4 regions of the Shewanella sp. A32 genome follow, and region 3 is predicted to be linked to each of the others. Evidence: predicted binding sites of a transcription regulator. Region 3 holds the regulator's gene; each other region holds the start of a gene.
The links. The regulator LexA, encoded in region 3, represses DNA repair genes until DNA is damaged. The targets are predictions, from matches to a motif close to TACTGTATNNNNATACAGTA.
Positions count from the first base shown of each region.

Region 1 (4,379 bases), on a different contig from region 3:
TCTCTATGCTTTCTATCGAATGCTCGGACATGCCATCTCAAGCCATTGTCAATCAAGGTATGAGGAACTATTTGCCTGCTCCCATGACCACTCGACAATGAGGTGTACTCAATATTAATCACAGCGCGCTTATGTATGGCTTCACTAATAGCCGCTACCACTTCCAATTTCGGCTTATTGAGATGAAATGGTGCTTCACAAGCCATAGGTGGCCTGACCTTGCCAAGAAAGCCATCACCGAACCCTTGGCTTATCGTCGCAAGAGTTCGAACAACGTCATAATCAAACAACGGCTGGAATGCGCTCGTCTTCAAGTGCACTCTGCGCTTTTCGTCATACATAACGTTGTTAGGAGCCAACTCTTTGTACCGCGCAAAATCTTGTGTTGCCACAGACGGCGCTACGCTAAAGCGCTCGGTTAAATAACTACGCCCAGCTTCACCTTTAAATAACAAAGTGAAATCAATATGAGCGAGTCGTTCTCTCTGTGCTTGGCTAAGCTCTTCAAGTCCAGTGTTGTCTTGCACTGTCAGCCTCTCAATCCATCTGGGACAAGCCCTAATCATTTAAAACTAGGAAGCCATCGATTGAATGCCATCAAGCAACCTACTTTTTTTCATTAGGTCTCATAGTATCAACAAGTCGTCTTGTTGGCTATAAAAATTGGCTTGACATTGTTCGAATGTTTCTTTTCTGGCCTTGATAGAAGCTCACGCTGGAATGCCAACTGACGCAATTCATTCTCTCGAACACGTCTAGCAACTTCTGCCTAGGCTGGTAGCAATGGCAGCATCCCTTCAGCAATCGCGTCTGGGGCAGACTCTTGGCCACAGGACATCAAATGCTTCCATGGATCTTTAAGAAAGCGCTCGAACGTGATGCCAAATTCAATGATGCGGGCAGAGACGAAGATTTCGCCCCAGTATTCAATGTAGGTGTCTTGGTACATGGAAAGATTCCTCTTGTTGGTTAAACCATGAGTTCACTTTCCATTTTCCAGAGGTTTTCAAATATGCAAGGGTCTATGACAAGGCTTTAAATCGATTGCGGGCATCTTTGTAGTCATAGTGGGCATGTTCTGAGCCACGATGATACAAATCATCCAGGTAAGTTTGTTCCTGCGGCAACTCGTCTTCGCTGATTTCGCGCCACCAATGTTTGTTGGCACCTTTAACGCCGTCATGCCAGCGGTAACCACGCTCTTTTAAATAGTCCTTTACGTCAAACGGCGCACCAAACGCACGAACTAACACAGTTCGCCTGTCTGCTTCAGACAACAAGTTTGCAACGGACTCGGGCAACAAATGGAACAACCAGGCCATCGCCAAACAATCGGTTGCAGCTCGGTGTCCTTCATAAAACCAACCTAAGCGAAGCAGTAGGTACTCAAGTTTCCGACTTTCAAAGCCCAGTGCCTTCCAATCTATGCCACTGGCTGAACAGGCCCAAGATAGATGGCCTAATGCAGCAAACCGCTTTTCAAAGAAAGGACGATCAAACTGTGCATTGTGTGCAACCACCAGCGGATCATCGGATAACCAACTCGCTACAATTGCATCATCAATGCGCTGGCCTTGCACCATATCATCGGTGATACCGGTTAACTCGGTGATCAGCTCGGGGATTGGCTTGCCGGGATCTTCATACAGGCTGATCACATCAACAATCGACACAATCCGCATAGCTGATGGGCTGTAAAGCACCTTAACCATACCAAGCTCAATAATGGACTCGTCATCGGCAGACAGTCCGGTTGTCTCTGTATCGAGCAGCACCATTGGCTGTTCATCACCGACCACAGGAGAAAGTTCAAGTGGCCAGGACTGCGGTTCACGCGTTAATGGAATGCGCTCCAGCAATCTAAAATCTTCTGGTCTTTCTGGGATCTCCGCGAGGCGCTCTAGCGGAAATGGCGCAGGGGCTCTTGTCATTGATGGTTCCTCTTCAATTCTATTGTTCGCTTTGGGTGATTTCACTGTGCCCTGTCCGTTTATAAACGCATTTGTACAAAATGCACCTTGGATACCTCAGCGTTTTTTTAATCTTTCTACTGGGTGAACCCATGTATGAAGGCTTTGGCTAAGCCTTTCAGAAAGCCTTAGCTAAACCCTTTAGGTAACCCTTACCAATACCCTTTACGTATGGCTTAGCCAACCCCTTTTCAAACGGTTGAAAAAGGCTTTAACTGAGTTCGACTGAGCATTTTAATGATGCTCCTGACTTCCCTTTAAGCCAGTAAATTCAATACGAAACAGAATTTTACTAACTGTTTTGAAACCCTTTGCGAAGGGTTCAACAAGCCTTGTCTGACGGTTACTTGACCCATGCGTTAACCAGTAGCAGTAACAGGATCAGTAACAGAAACAAGAGCAGTAGGCAGAAGCAGTATTGTCCAAGCCTTGCAGGCTTTGACGAGGGCGAGCAATCCCCACATCAAGCTTTTCAACACAAGAAATAAATCACCCACGACACAACGTCTTACTCGAACAACTACAGTTTTACCTACAATTTTACTTGTAGAAATCAGCATAGCATTAGATACTGTATAAACAAACAGTATTAGTTATGATTTTTCGAGGTTCGTCATGAGTGTCTCGCTGATAGGCCGTAGCGGCGCACTTGCCTTCATCAAAGCCAAGCGCCTTCGTATCCCATTGTTCATGGAACGTGTTTCTGCTGGTTTTCCCTCACCAGCGCAGGATTATGTTGAGCAAACGCTCGACCTTAACGAGCTGTGCATCAAGCGACCGGCTGCAACGTTCTTTGTACGTGTTGAAGGTGATTCAATGATTGATGCCGGGATTCACCCAGATGATATTTTGGTGGTTGATCGCTCTGTCCAAGCCGAACACGGTGACATTGTCATCGCGGGTATCCATGGAGAACTCACGGTAAAGGAGCTTCAACTAAGGCCGTGCGTCATGCTGATCCCAAGAAACCGGGCGTATGAACCCATTCATATTCCCGAAGGGACAGAGCTAGAGATATTTGGTGTGGTCATCAGTGTGGTGCGAAACATGCGCCGTAAGTCGTGACTATCCCATGCCTGTATTTGCCTTGGTGGACTGCAACAACTTTTACGCCAGTTGTGAGAAGCTGTTTCGTCCTGATTTAAAAGATACGCCGGTTGTGGTGCTGTCCAACAATGACGGCTGCGTGGTTGCACGGTCGCGTGAAGCTAAGTTACTCGGTATTAAAATGGGCGTACCCGTCTTTCAAATCAAATCTGAAATGCAGCGCCATGGCATTTTGGCATTCTCGTCTAACTATGCGCTGTATGCAGATTTAAGCAGTCGAGTGATGCGCACTTTGGAGGAGATGGCACCACGAGTAGAGGTTTACTCCATTGACGAAGCGTTTTTGGACTTAACCGGTATTGAGTCTGCCCTATCCCTTGTCGAGTTCGGACAACAAGTGCGAGAGCGCATAGGCCACTGGATTGGGATCACCGTCTGTGTAGGCATTGCACCGACTAAAACACTCGCCAAGCTGGCTAACCATGCCGCCAAGAAATATCCTGCCACTCAGGGGGTTGTAGACCTGACCAATCTAGATCGGCAACGTCGATTGCTCGCATTAGTTCCGGTTGATGATGTTTGGGGCGTTGGTAGACGACTTTCTAAGCGTTTAAATGCGTTAGGTATCACCACAGCCTTAGATCTAGCCAATGCCTCACCTAGAGCCATCAGAGACCAGTTTTCGGTGGTTTTAGAGAGAACCGTCAGAGAGCTCAATGGTGAGTCGTGCATTGAACTTGAAGAGATCCCGCCAATTAAGAAACAAATCGTCTGTAGCCGTTCATTTGGCGTAAAAGTGACGCACTTTGAATTGTTACGTGAAGCCGTATGCGAATACGCAACCCGTGCCACTGAGAAGCTTCGCAAAGAACAGCAGCAAGCCAAAGTGCTGACCGTGTTTATACGAACCAGCCCCTTTAAGGACAACGAGCCGCAGTACAGCAACTCTGCATCGGGTGAGTTGCTGATCCCCAGTTGCGATACGCGGGATTTTATCGAGCTGGCCAATCACTTACTCAAGCGGATTTGGAAGGATGGTTTTCGTTATGCCAAAGCGGGCGTCATGCTGTCTGACTTTTACGATCCTGGCATGTTTCAACCAGGACTATTCGATGACGTATCGACCCGCTCTAATAGCCAGCAGCTGATGTCTGTATTGGACACTATTAATCAAAGCGGTGCCGGAAAGGTTTTCTTTGCTGGACAAGGTACGAAGAAAGATTGGTCAATGAAGCGAGAGCATTTGTCTCCCGCTTACACAACACGCTGGGACCAGTTACCGCGAGTGAAGTAGCGCCGATAATTCAGTAGGCATTCACTCTGCGACGCAGCATGTTGAGCTTATCAACCTGGCGTCGAACA
Region 1 is NZ_JARFTS010000001.1:10,373-14,751, reverse strand. It holds gene PY479_RS00065 (WYL domain-containing protein) at 1-566, opposite strand, end outside; gene PY479_RS00060 (hypothetical protein) at 770-949, opposite strand; gene PY479_RS00055 (3'-5' exonuclease) at 1,023-1,931, opposite strand; gene umuD (translesion error-prone DNA polymerase V autoproteolytic subunit) at 2,586-3,035, shown strand; gene umuC (translesion error-prone DNA polymerase V subunit UmuC) at 3,043-4,311, shown strand; gene mobI (conjugative transfer protein MobI(A/C)) at 4,322-4,379, opposite strand, start outside.
Region 1: a site for LexA is predicted at 2,540-2,559, ahead of umuD (translesion error-prone DNA polymerase V autoproteolytic subunit). Genes of this name have one in related genera too.

Region 2 (4,379 bases), on a different contig from region 3:
ATTGGCACAGGTGCGTGGCGACAGCAGTATTAAAGGGCTGGTGATTATTTCTGGAAAAAAGGATTCATTTGTGGCGGGTGCCGATATCGCTATGTTGGATGCCTGCGATACCAGCCAGAAAGCCAGCGACTTGTCGATCGCCGGCCACAAGGTTTTCGGTGAATTGGAAAAACTGGAGATCCCTGTCGTCGCCGCGATACATGGTGCATGCCTAGGCGGCGGTCTGGAGTTGGCGCTGGCTTGTGATAAACGCGTCTGTACTGACGATAGTAAAACCGTGCTCGGTCTGCCCGAAGTTCAACTGGGATTATTACCGGGTAGTGGCGGCACTCAACGGTTGCCAAGGTTGATTGGTATTGCCAAGGCACTGGATATGATGTTGACCGGTAAACAACTGCGGCCAAAACAAGCATTGAAGCTGGGCTTGGTTGATGACATGGTGCCGCAAACCATTTTATTGGACGCCGCCATTGAACTGCTCAAAAGCGGTAAAAAACGTCGCAAACGTCAACCTGGTATCATGGAGTTGTTGCTGGAACATTCACACTTCGGTCGCAATATCATCTTTGATCAAGCATTGAAGCAGGTTGAACGTAAAACACAGGGCAACTATCCGGCACCCGCAAAAATCATTGATTGTGTGCGCATTGGGGCTGATGAGGGCATGGCCGCAGGATTGGCGACAGAGTCACGTTATTTCGGTGAACTGGTGATGACTCCGGAATCGGCGGCGTTACGTTCAATCTTTTTCGCCACTACGCAGATGAAAAAGGAAACCGGTGCCGCAGGTGCTCAGCCGCGCCCACTGAAGAAAGCAGTGGTCCTCGGTGGCGGGCTGATGGGCGGCGGCATCGCATCAGTCACTATCAGCAAAGCCAAGCTGCCAGTACGAGTCAAAGACATCAGTGAAAAAGGGCTGTCAAATGCCTTGTCTTATGCCTATAAACTACTGAATAACGGCGTAAAACGGCGCTATATAAGCGCAGCTCAGCGCGATAAGCAGATGGCGCTGATGAGTACCACAACTGTCTACAACGGTGTGCACGATGCTGATATTGTGGTGGAAGCGGTGTTTGAAGATCTGACACTTAAGCATCAGATGGTGCAGGATATAGAACGTGAATGTCGTGAAAATACCGTATTTGCATCTAATACCTCATCCTTGCCGATTGCACAGATCGCCGCGGTTGCCAGCCGTCCGGAAAATGTGATCGGTTTGCATTACTTTTCGCCCGTCGAAAAGATGCCGTTGGTAGAGGTGATTGCTCATGACAAGACCGCGCCAGAAACCATTGCAACCACAGTAGCGTTTGCGCGCAAACAGGGTAAAACCCCCATTGTGGTAAAAGACGGTGCCGGTTTCTATGTCAACCGCATTCTGGCGTTGTACATGAATGAGGCGGCGCAGTTGCTACTGGGAGGGCTGAGCGTTGAGACTCTCGACAGTGCCCTGGTCAAATTCGGTTTCCCGGTAGGCCCAATGACCTTACTGGATGAAGTCGGGATTGATGTTGGTGCTAAAATCGGCCCGATCCTTGAAAAAGAATTAGGTGAGCGGTTCCGGGCGCCTGCCGCCTTTGCCAAACTGTTGGCCGATGATCGCAAGGGCCGTAAAAACAGCAAAGGTTTCTACGTGTATGGCAAACGAAAATCCAAGAAGAAGCAAGTAGATGCCTCGGTTTATAAAGTCTTGGGGATTACCCCTGGAGTAGCATCGGAGAACAGCCGCCTGGCCGAGCGCTGTGTGGTACAGATGCTCAATGAGGCGGTGCGTTGTCTTGAAGAAGGAATTATCAGCAGTGCCAGAGATGGTGATATTGGTGCTATCTTTGGCATCGGTTTCCCACCGTTTCTTGGCGGACCATTTCATTACATCGATACCATGGGCGCGGCTAAACTGGTGGAAATCCTGCAAGAGTACCAGTACCGATTCGGTGAACGGTTTGCGCCTTGTGAACGGTTAAAAACGATGGCGGCTGAAGGTCAGAAGTTCTTCAATTAGATCAGAATATACCAATCATTGACGCCCGCATTCGCGGGCGCTTTTTGTGAGGCTCACAAAACCGTTTTGCAGTCGTACGAAAAGTAGGTTAAATTTACTGTAATTATATACAGTAAATACACGATAATGATCCTCTATATTGCGGAAAAACCCAGTTTGGGACGTGCAATTGCCGACGCATTACCCAAACCGCAACGTAAACATGATGGCTATATTGAAGCCGCCAACGGGGATTGTGTTTCCTGGTGTATTGGTCATCTGCTGGAGCAGGCAACGCCAGAAGCCTACGATCCGCAATATAAATCCTGGAAATTGGAACATCTGCCGATAGTGCCGGAGCAATGGCAATTATTGCCGAAAAAAGGCAGTCGCACGCAATTAAGTATCCTCAAAAAATTGATAAAGCAGGCGGATACGTTGGTGCATGCTGGCGACCCGGATCGGGAAGGACAGTTGCTGGTGGATGAAGTGCTGTCATACCTGGGCACCAGTCATGAAAAGCAGCAGCTGGCTAAGCGGTTGTTGATTAATGATCTCAACCCGCAGGCGGTCAATCGGGCGCTGCAGCAGATGCGCGCTAACCACGAGTTTGTCCCAATATCAACATCGGCGCTGGCTCGTAGTCGTGCAGATTGGTTGTATGGCATGAATCTGTCTCGCGCTTATACGCTTCAAGGTCGCAAGGTAGGCTATCAAGGGGTGTTATCGGTCGGGCGGGTACAGACACCACTATTGGGACTAGTTGTGCGTCGCGATGAAGAGATTGCTGCGTTTGAGCCAAAGCCGTTTTATGGTGTATTGGCGCATCTGCAATGTGATGATGGCGCTGGGTTTTGCGCACATTGGCAGCCAAGTGAGGCCTGCCAGCCGTGGATGGATGGCGATGGACGAGTCTTAGCTAAGGGGTTAGCGGAGAATGTTATCCGCCGTATTCATGGTCAGCCAGCCACGGTTATTGCGGTGGATGAAAAGCCCAAACGGCAGGCTCCGCCGTTGCCTTACAGTTTGTCGGCACTGCAGATAGATTGCAATAAGCGCTTTGGGATGAGTGCTAAAGAGGTGCTGGATACGGCGCAGTCGTTGTATGAGCGACATAAGCTGTTGACCTATCCCAGATCTGATAGTCGCCACCTGCCGAGCGCACAATTTTACGATGCTGCCAATGTGTTAACCGCAATTCACCATGGTGCAGCGGAGTTACTCCATGGGTGCGATGCTCCGGACGCCCAATTAAAGTCCAAAGCTTGGGATGACAGTAAAGTTGATGCGCACCACGCCATTATTCCGACTGCAAAAGTGGCCAAACTTGAAAGCTTGTCAGTGCGTGAACGTCAAGTTTATCTACAAGTGGCGCGGCAGTATCTGGCGCAGTTTTATCCTCATTATCGTTATCTGGAAACCGAAGTAAAACTGGACATTGCGGGTGGGAGCTTTGTTGCCAAAAGTAAACAGGAACAACAGTTAGGCTGGAGGCAGCTGTTTCGTCGAGAAGTAAACGCCGATGAAGACAGTGACAGTGAAGCGGGTCTGTTACCACCGTTAAAAGCAGGGCAACACTTACATTGCTTGGAAGGGCAATTGCTGGAGAAAATGACTCAGCCACCAAAGCATTTCACTGATGCGACATTGTTGGCGGCAATGACGGGAATTAGCCGATTTGTCACTGATCCGCAGATCCGTAAAGTGTTGAAGGATACTGATGGTTTAGGCACCGAAGCTACTCGTGCTGGGATTATTGAACTGCTATTCAAACGTGGTTTTTTACAGCGACAGGGCAAAAATATCCTGGCAACAGCTGCGGGCAACGGGCTGATCCATAGTTTGCCAGAAGTGGCGACTACGCCAGATATGACGGCTAAGTGGGAAAGTAGTTTGGAAGCGATGAGTCGGCGCGAAATGCGATATCAGGATTTTATGCTGCCACTGACTGAACAGCTAGCGGGATTGGTCGCGGCCGCACAGGCGTCATTACCAAGCGCACTTAGTGGGATCAAAGTTGCCCATCAACGTGCGAAAACCAACACTGGCAGGCGTTATCCAGGCAAGAAGCCGACCGCTGGGCGGCGTACACGAGGACGGAAATCATCGGCATCTGTCTCTTCAAATCAGCAGCGCCGCACCCAAGAGATTTAATTATCGCGCATTTTTCGATATTGGTTGGCCACGACATCATATTCATAGCCTAGCTGGTTAAGTTTTTGCTCCAACTGTTGTGGCGAAATATCGATATCGTAGAGTAATTCCTGCTGGTTCTTACAATACAAACGCAATTTTTCATTGATGATGCCGAGGAGAATTTCGGCAGGTAATTGTTGTAGTTCTGGCATATTCAGCGGCCTCCGTTAGCATCTTTTAAGCATAGTCATTACCACAACAG
Region 2 is NZ_JARFTS010000004.1:106,516-110,894, forward strand. It holds gene fadJ (fatty acid oxidation complex subunit alpha FadJ) at 1-2,002, shown strand, start outside; gene PY479_RS04895 (DNA topoisomerase III) at 2,129-4,135, shown strand; gene PY479_RS04900 (DUF4250 domain-containing protein) at 4,132-4,329, opposite strand.
Region 2: a site for LexA is predicted at 2,098-2,117, ahead of PY479_RS04895 (DNA topoisomerase III). Genes of this name have one in related genera too.

Region 3 (4,379 bases):
TTACCTTTAACGTCCCCGGTGTCAGGTAACCGGCTGCTTCAAAACGTTGTAATATCGCATCGATATAATGCGGCAACGCCTTTTGTCCCATGAACAGTTCCGCCTGCAGTAACGCGAAAAACTTCGGCAAAACGTCCCGTAGCTGTTCCCGACTGCTCAGTTCTGCACGCAGCAAACAGCTGGCAACCAATGCCGGGATCGCAAACAAATGCAGCACGTTGTTGCGATAATAAGTCATGGTAATTGCGACTTTTTCGTCAATCGAAACAATATCACCAAGTCCATCATTATCTACACAAAATTTATTCAGCTCTATGCCCTGGCGCAATAATTCATGACCATCGCCTTCGGCCACCGAACCATAACTGGTATAAGGCACCTGCTGCAGCAGATCCAAATAGAAATCCAGTTGCGCTTCTAACGTCTTACGCGCTAAGGCATGTTGCTTGGTGGACAACAACACCAGACTAATCAGGGCAACCGACGTGGCCGCAGCCGCATCGTTGATATGTGTCATCACTCGACTGGCAAGATTATTCACCATCGGGGTCAGCCATACGGGCTTTTGATCCGGCTCAGCGGACATTTCATCACGCCAATCAGGAGCCGCAGCGGTTAAAAAGCTTTGCAGGTTAATCGGTTCGCCAAAGTTCACATATACCCGGCCAAAGTTACCTAATTTACGCACAGCACCGAGGACCTGCCATACTGACTCTTTTTGCTTCTTCCGTCCGCTAAGCTCTTTCAGATAGGTCGCCACTTCCATCACATGGTCATAGCCCAGATAAACCGGGACTAAGGTTACAGGCCGATCAATGCCACGCAGTACAGAATTGACCGTCATCGCCAGCATCCCGGTTTTAGGTGACAGCAATCTGCCAGTGCGGGAACGGCCACCTTCGGTGAAATACTCTACCGAGTAGCCCTTAGCAAACAGTTGATCGAGATATTCTTTAAATACGGCGGTATAGAGCTTATTGCCATTGAAACTCCGCCGAATGAAGAATGCCCCACCCCGTCGGAATAACGGCCCGGCCGGCCAAAAATTGAGGTTAATCCCTGCGGCAATATGCGGTGGCACCATGCCTTCGAAATACAGCAAGTAAGACAGCAACAGATAATCCATGTGGCTACGATGGCACGGTACATAGACAATTTCATGGCCATCATGATGCAGTTGCCGCACATGCTCCGCGCCTCGAATAGAAATCCCGCGATAGAGCTTGTGCCACAACAGCGTGAGTAGTCGTTTGGAGACGCGAATGAGACTATCAGAATAGTCAGCGGCGATTTCGTCCAGATAAGCTTCGGCCTGAGAACGCGCTTCTATTTCGGTGCTCTTCTTGCTGTCCGCTTCCTCTTTGATTGCCTTGATCAGATTTTCTGACTGCAGCAGGTCGGCAAACAGTGCCTGCCGATTGGGCAATACCGGACCGGTCATCACTTTACGCTGACGGCGGAAATGTACCCGAGCCACCCGCGATAATTTATGTGCAATCGCTTGGTCGGTGCCATGTTCATCCGCCATGAAGCGCAATGACACCGCATTGGAAAACTGCACAAAGTTGTCACGGCCAAGAAAAAGGATCATCAGAAACTTACGCAGCCAGGTAGGGTTCTCCCGCTCAAATACCGCAGCGCGCATCGAGTCGTCTTCTTTGCCAGGGGTACGTCCCCAATAAAGGCTTACCGGCACCAGCTGGATATCCAGTGAACGGTCAGATTTATGCAGATTTAACAGTTGGGTAAAGCTGTTAAGAAACGGCAGTATACCTTTGCGGCTCCCGAACAGCGGTTTAGCCCCTTCCAGGCAAACCACACGTGGCAAGTGTTCATCACCCACCACGAGAGGAGCGTACGGACTTGGCAATCCCAGCTTATCGGTGACATCTGCTAATGCAGCAATATCACTGAGGGATTCGGTTTTCACCACATACGCCATTGGTTTTGATGGATCCAGATTCAAGTCAGTGAATGGATCCTGCGGCACAACCACTGTGTGCACCAGCTGCCGCTGCAGCCAACGCAGCGATGTGCGCCAGATTGAGTCTTGTTTGGACATCGTGTTGTTAGAATCTAAACCTCGGTCAATGACCCCGTAGAATACCAGAATACGCTAAGGCTTAGCCAACAGTCTGATAACTGGTTAATACTTGCGCTATCAAAAATACTGTATATACTAACAGTTACTGTATGAAAAAACAGGAATCAATATGAGACCACTGACACCACGACAAGCGCAAATACTGGAGCTGATTAAGCACAATATTGCCGAGACCGGTATGCCGCCAACACGGGCCGAAATTGCCAGTCGTTTAGGCTTTAAAAGCGCAAACGCGGCAGAAGAACACCTTAAAGCACTGGCAAAAAAGGGGTGTATTGAAATCATGCCGGGTACCTCCCGCGGTATCCGATTACCTATAGATGAAACCGCTCAAGAAGAAACCGGCTTGCCGCTAATTGGCCAGGTAGCCGCTGGTGAACCTATTCTGGCGCAGCAACACGTAGAGCAATATTACCAGGTGGATCCGGCCATGTTTCATCCCAGTGCCGATTTTCTGTTACGCGTACGCGGTGACAGTATGAAAAACATCGGCATTCTTGAAGGCGATCTGCTTGCCGTGCACAAAGTGCAAGAAGCGCGTAATGGACAAGTTGTGGTTGCCCGCGTTGAAGATGATGTCACCGTTAAGCGGTTTGAAAAGAAAGGCAACATCGTTTTACTACATCCTGAAAATGATGATTATCAACCGATTAGAGTGGACCTCACCTGTCAGCCACTGACCATTGAAGGTCTGGCCGTAGGCGTAATTCGTAATGGAGACTGGCTATGAGCATTGTGATGGGTAACGCCCCCAGACATCCGGGGTTATGGCAGGAAGCGATTTATCCGACTGATAGCGCCTGGCAGCAAATGGGGATTGCCAATTTAACGACACGCAGTCATGGACGTCAGGAATTACAGCAGCTGAGTGCACAATTGGCACAATTAAGTCAGCAGGGCCGCTGGATTGTGCTGATTAATCCTGAGAATGCCATAGGTTACAAAGAACTGCTCGCGCGGGCTGGAGTGAGGATGGATCGCGTATTGCAGGTTCGCGCCCGCGACGAAGTTGAAGCCTTGTGGGCCACAGAAAAAGCACTGACCAGCGGCACTTCCAGTGCGGTGATCAGTTGGGTCGAACAGCTGGATCACAAAGATAAACGTCGATTGCAGCTTGTTGCCAAAAGTGCACGGGCCATGGGAATTGTGCTAGAAACCAGTTCCTGTGCGGATAATGCAACTCCACTTCCCCGATTGCAGGCCGTGCATTAACCGCACCTATTAATTTGATTCCTCATACAGCAATAAAAAACCGCAGATGTCACTGCGGTTTTTTATTGCCTGTCATCTCACTGATAGTCCACTTATTCTGCCATCCATTTTCCCGGACGCTCAGTATGATAAATCTCAACGCGCTCAGGTTCAGGACATGTCGGCAGCAACGCGTCCGCGCCCAACAAGTACCAATCGATACGATGAGCTGTGCCCATATTTTGCCCTTTCGACATATCAAAACACTGCAATTTGTCATCACCAGGTAGCAGCAAATAACGTTTATCACCCTGTTGCATCCAACGCCAGGCGTTACGTTCTTGCTCAGATAGCGGTGCCAGATAACTGAAATGCGTAATGTCGAGCGGTGAAAACAAAATGAACTGCTCTTTAAAATGGAGCAAACCGAGTTGGGCGTCGTTACCTATGACTTCAGCCGTATGCTGCAACACCGCTTTGGGTGTACGAACTGAATCTAATAGCTGATAACCCCAGGTAGCAAACAACATCCAACCAACAAATGTCATGGCTCCGGCGCGGATTAGGGAAAATGAACGGCGTGCCCATCCCAGTATCACCAACCATAGCACGGCCATCACTATGAGGAAGTAACCAAACGCCGCTAGGTTGTCAGTGTACTCATCCAATTTGTTCAGCAGCCAGGGCATTTCCATCACGGCCATCACGCCCAGTGCCAGGGTTAACCCACTGACCAGCCACAGCAGTCCGGTCACTAGCCATTCAAACCAGCGTCTTTGTCCCACACCTTGCAATGCAGCAGCAACGGCCAGAGAGGCGATAGGTAGTGCCGGTAAAATATAAAGGTTACGTTTACCTGGACTGATACTAAAAAACAGCACGACCAGCGCTACCCAAGCCAACAGAATGACAATCTGCGGATCAGCCTTTATTTTTGCAACAAACGTCTTCCAGTGCGCGACCGCGAGAAATGGCAGCGGAAACCATAACCAAGGGATCACACTGACAATAAAGAAATACCACGGTTTAATATGGTGCCAGGCATTAGCGTAACGATGACCGGTTTGCTTAAACAGAATATTGT
Region 3 is NZ_JARFTS010000011.1:96,622-101,000, forward strand. It holds gene plsB (glycerol-3-phosphate 1-O-acyltransferase PlsB) at 1-2,062, opposite strand, end outside; gene lexA (transcriptional repressor LexA) at 2,214-2,834, shown strand; gene PY479_RS10265 (SulA-like leucine-rich domain-containing protein) at 2,831-3,316, shown strand; gene PY479_RS10270 (glycosyltransferase family 39 protein) at 3,409-4,379, opposite strand, start outside.

Region 4 (4,379 bases), on a different contig from region 3:
TTCCATGTGTGAACTGCTAGCAATGAGCGCAAATATCCCGACCGATATCGTGTTCAGTTTTACCGGTCTTGCTGAACGTGGTGGCGTGACAGGCCCCCATGTGGATGGTTGGGGCATTACCTTTTATGAAGGCAAGGGTAGCCGTACGTTCAAAGATGCCGCACCCAGCAGTCGTTCCCAGGTGGCGCGGTTAATCAAGTCTTATCCTATTAAAAGCGAAGTGGTAATCAGCCATATCCGTCAAGCCAACCGTGGTAAAGTCTCATTAGAAAACACCCATCCCTTTACCCGCGAACTGTGGGGGCGATATTGGACTTATGCCCACAATGGGCAGCTGACAGGCTATCAGGATAAATTTGTGACGCGACGTTATCAGAGCGTTGGCGAAACTGACAGTGAACAGGCGTTTTGCTGGATACTGGAATCCTTAGTCGCCAAGTTCGGCGAGCAAGAACCCGCAGATATGATGCCCGTATTTGAGTATATTGCCGCGCTGGCTGAACATATTCGGCAATTAGGGGTCTTCAATATGATCCTCAGCGATGGCCGGTATCTGATGAATTTCTGCAGTAACAATCTTTGCTATATTACCCGCCGCGCACCCTTCGGAACGGCTAAATTGATCGATACTGATGTGGTGATTGATTTCCACCAGGAAACGACACCAAACGACGTGGTAACCGTGGTGGCGACCCGGCCACTGACTGACAACGAACAATGGCAAGTGTTGCAGCCGGGCGACTGGAAGTTATTCTGTCTTGGCGAGTTGCGCCTGTCCGGTAGCACCGCTGAACTGCACCTGCTTTAAGGTCAGTTCCATGGTGTTACCTTTCTCTTCATGAACAAAACGCACTGGCAGATAGCCTAAATCCGGTGCCATCCAGACATCGGTGTGGCGTTTTTGGCTTTTGCGTATCAGCTCCAGATGGACCGTCTGATAACTGCCGCTGGGGAGCTTCACGGTTTCCTGCCCCAAGTTACGAAAATGGTAATCTTCAATCTCGTTGTCTTTCACCATTTTGTAGTTAAATTTTTGCTTACCATTCATGAGATCTAAGCGGAACTGTAACTGCAACATCATGGCATCGTACAGAGTATCGGTATAATTCAGTTTGGTTTTTTCGCCTTTATAAACGCTAAACACTTTGCCTTGATCGCGGGCAAATGCGATCTGCTCGTTGAAATCTTTACCTGTCCCGGTCCGTTCATGAATAAAGCGTAATGGCTGTAACTGTCCATCCACATCGGTGAACACACTGGTAATTTTGCGTTTATCGGATAGCACTATCAGGCTCAAGTCACTGTCCATTTCATAGTGATAGGTGTTGCCTTGCGGCGCCGCTAAGGTAAAGCGTGCGCCACCGAGACTAAAACTGCCATATTTCACCTGATACTCCACTACTTGTGGTGTTAACGGACTGGGGGCGGCCAGCACCGTTAGCGGTAATAACCACAACAGGCATAACATACGACGGATTTTCAAATAATCTCTCCTCTCACTAAAACGGTAGGCACAGCACCAATGTTGCCATATCTGGTCGCCACTCAAATTCAGACAATGCAATTCGGCCTTGGTTCACTGTTACACCTTCGCAACGCAACAAGTAGCTTTGCTCGCGAAATGATTCGCTATCTTTAGCAAAAGCAATTTTCCCTTGAGCGTTGATAACCCGATGCCAGGGTAACGCTAGTGTATCCGGCGCCAGTTTCAGTGCTCGGGAAACATAACGTGCCCGTCCCGGTAAACCGGCATAGTCGGCTATCTTGCCATAACTCGCGACTCTGCCTTGCGGGATCATGGCGACCACCTGCCAGATACGTTGTGGTGGTGAGGGGTTCGCTGGATCTGTCGCGTGTGCCATAAAGCGCTCCAGAGCATTTTCCGTAAATTGTAGAAAAACCTACGTCGTTACAAAAGCAACATTTGTATGACGCGTTAGTACACCGCTATTTTACACGGGACTTGCAGCACTTGCTGATTGAATTATACTGTATAGAAATACAGTAATGGTGCAAGGCGATGTCTGTTAATCGTGCAATTGAATCTCTATTGATGCGACAGGACCTCTGGCGTGGACAACCAGAGCAACAAGTCGCATCTGGTTATGACACCGGTTTCCCTGAGCTGGTGGATAGCTTGCCTAAGTGGCCGGCCCATGGCATTTGTGAGTTGTTAACACCGGTTCCCGGGGTGGGCGAATTAGGCTTGTTATTGCCGCTGTTGCGCCAATATCTGTCAGCTGAAACGTATCAGCCGGTGGCATTGGTCGCGCCAAATTTTATACCTAATGCACAGACCCTAGCCTGGCTGCAGTTACCACCAGAATATTTTTTATGGCTGGATGTTACTGAAAGGCGTGAAGCATTATGGGCGATGGAACAGCTCCTGGCGAATGGCAGTTGTCCGCTGGTGCTGGGATGGTTCGCGCATTTATCGCTCAAGGAAGCGCGGCGTTTGCAATTGGCTGCGGAGTCAGGAAACGCCTTGGGATTCTGCCTGTTACCGGTATCTCAGGCCGGAAATAATCATCCTGTGCCGTTGAAGTTAGCATTGGAACCTCTGGCGGGTAATCGTAGCCGATTACAGATCCTCAAACGCCGAGGTGGCTGGCCAGTGCCGGAAATTGTGCTGTCGGGCGTCATGGTACCTGGATGGTATGCATTGGCTGAGGTAACACTATCTTCCCCGTCGAATGTGGTGGCTGGCCCTTGGGAGCATGCGCAAGAGTCGGATCGGCAGGTGAGCAACTATCATGACTGAATGTTGGCTAGGGGTTTATTTCCCACAGCTGCAATTGCAATATCAGGCCTGGAGCCTGCAATCGACGACCGTCGCTCCCGCGACATCAGTCTTTGCTGGATTGCCGCCATTGGCGTTATACGATACTGCAGCCAAACAGTTGCATTCAGTCAGCCCCAACGCCGCCGCTCGGGGGGTTAAATCTGGCATGAGTCAGACGACCGCTCAGGCGTTGTTGCCAGATCTGGTGTTATTGTCGCTACAAGAGGTTGATTGCGAAGCATTACAACATTGGTTATGTCAGTGGAATTACGATTTTAGTGCACGTATCTGGCCGCCGCTGTTGCAGCAAGAGCCGCTTAACTCTGATGCGGGATCAGCGGTGAATTGGCCGACAGAAACGCTGGTGCTGGAGATGGGATCGATGTTGCGCTTATTTGGCAGCCAGTCACGTTTTATGGAAAGTTATCACCAGCGCTGTCAGTGTTACGGTTTACATTATGCGCTGGCACTGGCGCGTTACCCGCTGCATGCGGCGTTGTTAGCAAAAGGTGTGAAAGCATCGACACCAACGGCCCTCGGCATGAACCGGGTATCGACACCGAGACAAACCCGTAACCGGTTATTGGCAGTTCCCTGGCAACTACCATCAGAAAATCAGGTCACGGAGTCCCATGCTGAATATCAGACTCAAGCAGTGCCTGCAACTGTGATAACTACCCAGTTGCCATCACAGTTGCCACTACAAGCATTACCGCTGGACGATAAGACTCAGCAACGACTATTGGCAATGGGGATCAACTGCTGGCAACAACTACAATCATTACCTCGACCAGAACTAGGTAAACGTTTTGGGCAACCATTGCTGACATTACTGCTGCAATTGGAAGGACGTCTCAGTTATTCACGTAAGGCGTATCATCTGCCCCCCATCTTCCGGCTAAAGCGATTATTACTGCATGATGTCAGTTATATCCAAGGGGTGATGTTTCCATTAGCGCCAATGTTTGCGCAATTGGCGACGTATTTGCGGGTACGGCAATTGGCTGTACAGCAACTGCAGCTGACCCTGTTTTTCCGTAGTAATAATATTGCTCCGATGATCTTGCGTATTGATTATCCGCTAGGCGAATTTCGTCAGGCTGGGTTGTTGCAATTATGTCGTCTGCAGTTGGAACGGTTGACGCTGCCACAGCCGGTGATCGAGCTGGAACTGCAAGTCCGGCATTTTATTGCGCAGCAACTGCAGAATGGCGTCTTGAGTAAAACTAGCCACGAGCAGCAACCATTTCCGGAGTTACTCGCACGACTGCAGGCCAGGCTTGGCAAAGAACGCGTGCGTCAATTGTGCTATCAGGCATCGCCATTACCGGAACAGGCAAGCCATAGTCAGCCGATCCAACAGTGGCCTCCGCAACCGGCGAAGTTGCCTGTGCCGGTGATGGCGCTCAGGCCTTTATGGTTGTTGGCTGAACCGCAACCTTTGTCGGTAGATGATGTCGACATACTCAGAGGCCCAGAGCGCATAGTATCTCCTTGGTTTACCGATAATTTCCCTGCGAGAGACTATTTTCTGGCGCGCCATCGGCAAGGTGGTTATTGCTGGGTTTTTCGTAGTCAGGGGCAATTGTTGTTACAT
Region 4 is NZ_JARFTS010000029.1:37,818-42,196, reverse strand. It holds gene PY479_RS16075 (class II glutamine amidotransferase) at 5-808, shown strand; gene PY479_RS16070 (DUF3108 domain-containing protein) at 749-1,483, opposite strand; gene PY479_RS16065 (methylated-DNA--[protein]-cysteine S-methyltransferase) at 1,500-1,862, opposite strand; gene imuA (translesion DNA synthesis-associated protein ImuA) at 2,021-2,761, shown strand; gene PY479_RS16055 (hypothetical protein) at 2,754-4,379, shown strand, end outside.
Region 4: a site for LexA is predicted at 1,988-2,007, ahead of imuA (translesion DNA synthesis-associated protein ImuA). Genes of this name have one in related genera too.